2 linked regions of the Streptantibioticus cattleyicolor NRRL 8057 = DSM 46488 genome follow. The protein of the gene in region 1 interacts with the protein of each later gene in a pairwise test. Links are inferred from orthologs where the notes say so. Each region holds a gene or a part of one and is shown on either strand. Other genes may lie near its edges.

The links.
Region 2: the proteins of SCATT_RS15600 (region 1) and dnaE interact in binary tests that used the Escherichia coli proteins (3 or more experiments, as listed by UniProt). The link is inferred for Streptantibioticus cattleyicolor NRRL 8057 = DSM 46488 from one-to-one orthologs.

What each region holds. Positions count from the first base shown.
Region 1 is NC_017586.1:3,507,875-3,511,078, forward strand. What follows is about bases 310-3,202. They hold SCATT_RS15600 (pyridoxal phosphate-dependent aminotransferase), read right to left. Parts: upstream 2,404-3,202; coding sequence 1,216-2,403; downstream 310-1,215. Other genes in these bases: SCATT_RS15595 (glycosyltransferase family 39 protein), read right to left, coding at 310-1,009. In the rest of the region: more of SCATT_RS15595, read right to left, coding at 1-309. UniProt on the Escherichia coli protein: Shows aminotransferase activity with methionine and histidine as substrates, and to a lesser extent also with phenylalanine.
Region 2 is NC_017586.1:1,293,458-1,297,886, forward strand. What follows is about bases 73-4,190. They hold dnaE (DNA polymerase III subunit alpha), read right to left. Parts: upstream 3,828-4,190; coding sequence 273-3,827; downstream 73-272. Other genes in these bases: SCATT_RS38890 (hypothetical protein), read left to right, coding at 73-177; SCATT_RS05470 (hypothetical protein), read left to right, coding at 4,093-4,190. Outside these bases: more of SCATT_RS38890, read left to right, coding at 1-72; more of SCATT_RS05470, read left to right, coding at 4,191-4,429. UniProt on the Escherichia coli protein: DNA polymerase III is a complex, multichain enzyme responsible for most of the replicative synthesis in bacteria. This DNA polymerase also exhibits 3' to 5' exonuclease activity. The alpha chain is the DNA polymerase catalytic subunit.

The sequences.
Region 1 (3,204 bases):
CGCAGTAGGCCAGCAGCGCCACCGGGATGCGGTCGGTGATGCACAGCGCGAAGAGGATCACCGCGGCGGCCACGATGCCGGCCGCCACGTAGTAGGCGAAGTAGTCGGTGCCGGTCACCAGGTGCTTGAAGAAGCGCAGCGCGGACCAGCCGAAGTCGTACCGCGACCCCCAGCGGGCCTGCACCTTGAAGTAGCCCTTGAGGTCACCGGTCTGCCACCCGACCCACAGCACGTAGCCGAACCAGCCGCAGGGCGCGATCACCGCGCCGGCCCAGGCCCGCCAGTTGACCGGTTTGCCCGCCCGGTGGCGGCGCCAGGCGTCCATCAGTACCCCGGCGCAGACCCCGGCGGCCACCGCGACCCCGTTGGGCCGGGTGCAGCCGGCCAGGGCGGCGAGCGTGCCGGCGTAGAGCCACCGCTTGGTGAGCACCGCGTAGAGCGACCAGGCGGCGAAGGCCGTCATCACCGGCTCGGTGTAGGCCATCGTCTGGATGACGGCGTGCGGCAGCAGCCCGTAGAGCAGCACCAGCGCGGTGCCGACCCGGCGGCCGTAGAGGCGGGCGCCGATCAGGAAGATCGCCCAGGCGGAGAGCAGGGTGGCGACCCAGGCGACCAGGATCGCCATGTTGATGGTGCCGATCGGCACCACGGTGGACAGCGCCCGGACCACCGTCGGGTACAGCGGGAAGAACGCCAGGTCGTTGTAGAGCACGGTGTGCTGGGTCGCCGAGGGGATCAGCGTGCCGTAGCCGTACTCGGCGATGCGGTGGTACCAGCGGCCGTCCCACGCCAGCCCCAGGATGCTGCGCGGGTGCTGTCCGGCGTACCAGGCGTAGGCCGACAGGCACAGCAGCCCGGAGAGGCGTACCGCGGCGTAGAGCGCCAGGGCCGGCGCCGCCTTGCGCAGGGAGGCGACGGCCCGTTCCCGGCGGGTGCGCGGCGCCGGACCCGTGGCCGGTTTTCCGGACGTGGGACGAGGAGGGGTCGAGACCGGCTCGGCCGTATACACCTGTTCCGCTCCTCCCGGGGCGACCGTTCATCGGCGACCGTATGTGGCTGTGACGACCAGCGTGAATGAGACTGGCCTTGCGCGCATTGTCGGACCATACGGAGCCGTTGTACCGAGCAGCGCCGCAATCCACCCCCACGAGTGAAAGACGGCGTAAAGCGGGAGATGGTTGCTTCGTGTCCGGCGGGTTCCACATGCGGTTCCGTTCAGGAGCGTAGCCGCTTCAACCGGGAGATCGCATCGTGCAGGACTTCTGTTCGCTTGCAGAACGCGAACCGTACGAACGAAGTTCCCGCTTCCTTCGCGTCGTAGAAGACCTCGTTCGGGATGGCCACCACCCCGCAGCGGGCCGGAAGTTCCCGGCAGAACGCGACGCCGTCGGTTGCTCCGAGCGGGCGGATGTCGGTGGTGACGAAGTAGGTGCCGGCCGGTCGGAACACCTCGAAGCCGGCCTCCGCCAGCCCGCTGGCCAGCAGATCGCGCTTGGCCCGGAGATCGGCGGTGAAGCCGGTGAAATACTCGTCCGGCAACCGCAGCGCGGCGGCCACCGCGTATTGGAACGGCCCGGACGACACGTAGGTCAGGAATTGTTTCGCCGTTCGCACCGCGTTCACCAGATCGGGTGAGGACGTTACCCAGCCGACCTTCCAGCCGGTGAACGAAAACGTCTTGCCGGCCGAGGAGACGGTCACCGTACGCTCCCGCATGCCGGGGAATCCGGCCAGCGGCAGGTGTTCGCCCTCGAACACCAGGTGTTCGTAGACCTCGTCGGTGATCACCAGCAGATCGCGCTCGACCGCGAGGGCGGCGACGGCGGAGAGCTCCTCGCGGGTGAGGACGGTGCCGGTGGGGTTGTGCGGGGTGTTGAGCAGCAGCAGCCGGGTGCGGTCGGTGACGGCGGCGCGCAATTCGTCCAGGTCGAGCCGGAAGCGGCCGTCGGACGGGCGCAGGGTGACCGGCACCCGGGTGCCGCCGGCCATCGCGATGCAGGCCGCGTAGCTGTCGTAGTAGGGCTCCAGCGCGATCACCTCGTCGCCCGGTTCGACCAGGGCCAGCAGCGCGGCGGCGATCGCCTCGGTGGCGCCGGCGGTCACCAGCACCTCGGTGTCCGGGTCGTAGCCGAGCGCGTAGCGGCGCCGCTGGTGCTCGGCGATGGCGGTGCGCAGTTCGGGCACGCCGGGGCCGGGCGGGTACTGGTTGCCCCGGCCGTCGCGCAGCGCGCGCACCGCGGCCTCCCTGACCTCCTCGGGGCCGTCGGTGTCGGGGAAGCCCTGACCGAGGTTGACCGAGCCGGTCGCGGTGGCCAGCGCGGACATCTCGGCGAAGATCGTCGTGCCGAAGCCGGCCAGGCGCCGGTTCAGCAGCGGGCGTGGTGAGGGTGTCATGCCCGCCATCCTCCGCGGAACCTCTGGAGTTGCTCAACTCCCCTTTGCGGGCGGCCGGGAACGGGCATCAAGGAGGGGCTACGACGGAGCGCCTCGCTTCGGGGGACACAAGAAGGTGAGGTGGCGGTATGCCGATCCTCGCGGGAACGGTCATCCTCGCGTGCATCGCGGTGCTGGTGGTGGGGGGCGTGGTCAGCGCCTCGCGGCCGGGGACGCGCCCGCGCCCGCCGCGGGGCCGGCGGCCGGCGCGCGGCAGGGCCACCGCGGTCGGCGGGCGGCGGACCGGGGACGACGGCGCGCAGGGGGCGGGTACCAGCTGGTGGGCCGGGGACGCCGGCGGCGGCCACCACCACGGGCACCACGGCGGCGGCCACCACGGCGGGGGCCATCACGGTTGCGGCGGCCATTCCTCCTGCGGAAGTTCGTGCGGCGGGTGATAAACCGGCGCGCGGACGCACCCGCGTTTTCCGGTTGTCCGACGGCGGCGCCGTGGGCAATCGCCGCTCGCCCGCGCGAGCGGTCGTATGCCGCCGCTCATGCCGCCCCGCATATGCGCCCGGCCTGCGACGGGGCGTGAACCGGCGGCGGGGTGTGAACACCTGACCGCTTACCTGCCCGTGCGGATGTAAGGCGGGTACGAATGGGTAAAAACGCTGTGGCCCCAACACAATTCGTGATTTCGTATTCCCGGACCCCCCGTGGACACGAGCCGGCGGACGTTCCCTACGGGTCCGTCCTCCACCGCCCCCACACGAGCGTGAGACGTCACGGCGGCGCGCGGGGGCAACGGGGGCGGGCCGGCCACCCACC
Region 2 (4,429 bases), 2.2 Mb from region 1 along the record:
GTGGGCAAGCGAGGCAAGAACCAGAAGCAGGAACGGCGTCGGCCGGCGGCCCGCGGCACGGCGTCCGCCATGGAGTCCCCCACCGCCACCGCCGTACTGGAGTCGCGGGACGAGCCGGCGGCGGCCGGGGCCGAGCCGGTCTCCCGCAAGCGGCGGAAGAGCTTCGGCCACAACTGACGCCCCCGGCCGGGCCGGACGCGTTGCAGGGGCGCACCCGTGAGGGCGCGCCCCTGTCGTGTGCCGCGCGCGACGGCGCGTGCGGCCGGCGTGCGTCAGCTCGCCTGGGTGCCGCCCAGGCAGGCCGGGCCCAGCAGCGCCTTGAGGTCGCCGAAGAGCGCCGGGTCGGGGTCGACCCGGTGGCGGTCGAGGCGGAGCACGGTGGTCTTGCGGGCGCCCTGGAGCCGTACCCGTACCTCGGTGCCGCCGCGGTGGCTCTCCAGCACCTCGCCGAGGCGGGCCACCAGCGGCGGGGTGACCTTCACGGTGGGGATGGAGATGGTGACCGGGGCGTTGGCGGACGCCTCGGACAGGTCGGGCACCTGGAGTTCCATGGCCACCAGCCGCGGCACGTCCTCGCGCTTGTCGAGGCGGCCCTTGACGAAGACCACCGCGTCCTCGATGAGCTGGGTGGAGACGAGCTGGTAGGCGGCGGGGAAGAACATGCAGTCGATGGAGCCGGCCAGGTCCTCGACGGTGGCGATGGCCCAGGCGTTGCCCTGCTTGGTCATCTTCCGTTGCAGGCCGGAGATGATGCCGCCGATGGTGACGATCGACCCGTCGGCGTAGTCACCGCCGGTGAGCGCCGAGATCGCCGCGTCGGCGCGGTCGCCCAGGACGTGCTCGATGCCGAAGAGCGGGTGGTCGGAGACGTAGAGGCCGAGCATCTCGCGTTCCTGGGCGAGCAGGTAGGACTTCTCCCACTCCACGTCGGAGAAGGTGACGTCGAGCCCGAAGCCGGGTTCGTCCTTGCCGTCGTCGTCGCCCATGCCGCCGAACAGGTCGAACTGGCCCTCGGCCTCCTTGCGCTTGACCTGCACCACGTTGTCGATCATCGCCTCGTAGTGCTCGATGAGCCCCTTGCGGGTGTGGCCCATCTCGTCGAAGGCGCCGGCCTTGATCAGCGATTCGACGGTCCGCTTGTTGCAGACCACCGCCTCGACCTTGTCCAGGAAGTCGGGGAACGAGCTGTACTTCCCCTTCGACTTGCGGCACCGGATGATCGAATCAACCACGTTCTGGCCCACGTTGCGCACCGCGGTCAGACCGAAGAGGATCACGTCGTCACCCTGGGCGGTGAAGTTCGCGTCCGACTCATTGACGTTGGGCGGCAGCACCTTGATGCCCATGCGGCGGCACTCGTTGAGGTAGACCGCCGACTTGTCCTTGTCGTCCCGGACCGAGGTGAGCAGCGCCGCCATGTATTCGGCCGGGTAGTTGGCCTTCAGGTAGGCGGTCCAGTACGACACCAGGCCGTAGGCGGCCGAGTGGGCCTTGTTGAACGCGTAGCCGGCGAACGGGACCAGCACGTCCCACAGGGCCTGGATCGCCTCGTCGCTGTAGCCGTTCTTGCGCGCGCCGGCCTGGAAGATGGTGAAGTTCTTCGCCAGTTCCTCGGGCTTCTTCTTGCCCATCACGCGGCGGAGGATGTCGGCCTCGCCGAGCGAGTAGCCGGCGATGATCTGGGCGGCCTTCTGCACCTGCTCCTGGTAGACGATCAGGCCGTAGGTGACGTCCAGGACCTCCTTGAGGGGCTCCTCCAGCTCCCGGTGGATCGGCGTGATCTCCTGCTGGCCGTTCTTCCGCAGCGCGTAGTTGATGTGCGAGTTCATGCCCATCGGGCCGGGCCGGTAGAGCGCCGAGACCGCGGAGATGTCCTCGAAGTTGTCGGGCTTCATCATGCGCAGCAGCGAGCGCATGGGGCCGCCGTCGAACTGGAAGACGCCCAGGGTGTCACCGCGGGAGAGCAGTTCGAAGGTCGTGGGGTCGTCCAGCGGCAGGTCGAGCAGCTTGATGTCGGTGCCGCGGTTGGCCTTCACCAGCTTGACCGCGTCATCCATGATCGTCAGGTTGCGCAGGCCCAGGAAGTCCATCTTCAGCAGGCCCAGCGATTCGCAGGTGGGGTAGTCCCACTGCGTGATGGTGACGCCGTCGGAGGGGCGCACCCAGACCGGGACGTGGTCGGTGATGGTCTCGCTGGACATGATCACGCCGGCCGCGTGCACACCCATCTGCCGTACCAGGCCCTCGACGCCGCGCGCGGTGTCGATCACCTTCTTCACGTCCGGCTCGTTCTCGTACATCCCGCGGACCTCGGCGGCCTCGCTGTAGCGCGGGTGCTGCGGGTCGGTGATGCCGGAGAGCGGGATGCCCTTGCCGAGGACGTCGGCGGGCATGGCCTTGGTGATCCGGTCACCCATGGCGTACGGGTAACCCAGCACACGGGCGGAGTCCTTGATGGCGTTCTTCGCCTTGATGGTGCCGTAGGTGCCGATCATGGCCACCTTGTCGGCGCCGTACTTCTCGGTGACGTACCGGATCACCTCGCCGCGCCGGCGTTCGTCGAAGTCGATGTCGACGTCGGGCATGGAGACGCGCTCGGGGTTGAGGAACCGCTCGAAGATCAGGCCGTGGTCGATCGGGTCGAGGTCGGTGATGCCCATCGCGTAGGCGACGATCGAACCGGCCGCGGAGCCACGGCCGGGGCCCACCGCGATGCCGTTGTTCTTGGCCCACATGATGAAGTCGGCGACGACCAGGAAGTACCCCGGGAACCCCATCTGGATGATGATGTCCATCTCGTACTCGGCCTGCTTGCGCCGGTCCTCGGGGACCCCGCCGGGGTAGCGGCGGGCCATGCCGCGGTTGACCTCCTCCCGGAACCAGGTCACCTCGGTGTACCCGTCGGGGACGTCGAAGCGGGGCATCAGGTCGCGCTTGTCGAACCACCCGGTGGTGTCCACCTGCTGGGCCACCAGCAGGGTGTTGGCGCACCCCTGCTGCCAGGCGTCGGAGGAGTCGACGGCGTACATCTCGTCGGTGGACTTCAGGTAGTAGCCGGTGCCGTCGAACTTGAAGCGGTCCGGGTCGGAGAGGTTCTTGCCGGTCTGGATGCACAGCAGGGCGTCGTGGGCGTCGGCCTCGTGCGCGTAGGTGTAGTGCGAGTCGTTGGTGACCAGCGGGGGGATGTCGAGCTTCTTGCCGATCTCCAGCAGCCCGTCGCGGACCCGGCGCTCGATCTCGATGCCGTGGTCCATCAGCTCCAGGAAGTAGTGGTCCTTGCCGAAGATCTCCTGGTATTCGGCGGCGGCCTTGAGCGCCTCGTCGAACTGGCCGAGCCGCAGCCGGGTCTGCACCTCGCCGGAGGGGCACCCGGTGGAGGCCATCAGCCCCTCCGACCACTGCGCGATGGTCTCCTTGTCCATCCGCGGCCACTTCTGCAGCCACCCCTCGGCGTAGGCGTCCGAGGAGAGCCGGAACAGGTTGTGCAGCCCGGTCTTGTTCCGCGCCCAGATCGTCTTGTGGGTGTAACCGCCGGAACCGGAGACGTCGTCGCGCTTCTGGTGCGGCTGACCCCAGGTGATCTTGCGCTTGTTGCGCCGCGACTCCGGCGCCACGTACGCCTCGATGCCGATGATCGGGGTGACGCCGGCCTTGGTGGCCTGCTGGTAGAAGTCGTAGGCGCCGTGCAGGTTGCCGTGGTCGGTCATGGCGATGTGCGTCATGCCCATCTCCTGGCAGGCCGCGAACATGTCCTTCAGCCGCGCGGCACCGTCCAGCAGCGAGTACTGGGTGTGGACGTGCAGGTGGGTGAAGGGCGGCTTGCTCACCGGTGGGGCCTTTCGAAAGCGGAGCGGTCTGGGCACATCGGTCGGCCGGTCCGGCGGGCGGGACCGCACGGCACCGGATGGACCGACCCTACCCCCCGACCCCGGTTCCGCCCCTCCATTCTCCGGTACCCCACGGTCAACTCCGGCCGTCCCCTCCCGGGCCCGCCGCGATCACCCGCGTGATCGGGCGGGGCCGGGATCGCGGCGTGATCGTTGCCGGACCTTTAGGCGCCGCCTACGGCCCGCCGTGGCACACTCTTGGCCCATGGAAGGGACCGCACAGCTGAGGACGGCGCGTGCCGCGCTGTTCGCCGGGCTGTGCGTGACGCTGTCGTCCACGTCACACGTCCTGCTCTCCCGGGTGCCGCTGCCGTTGACGATGGTGGCGCTGGTCTTCGCCGCCGTCTTCCTGACCGCCTACGCGCTGGCCGGACGGGAACGCGGGTTCTGGGCGATCTCCGGGCTGCTGGTGCCGCTGGAGCTGGCCGCGGACACCGTGTTCACCACCGGCCAGCACGCCTGCTACGGCCCGGCCGGTGGTCCGGTGACCGGGCCGCTGCGCACCTTCGGCGCCGATCTGGTGTGTGACGGCGGCGCGGTCG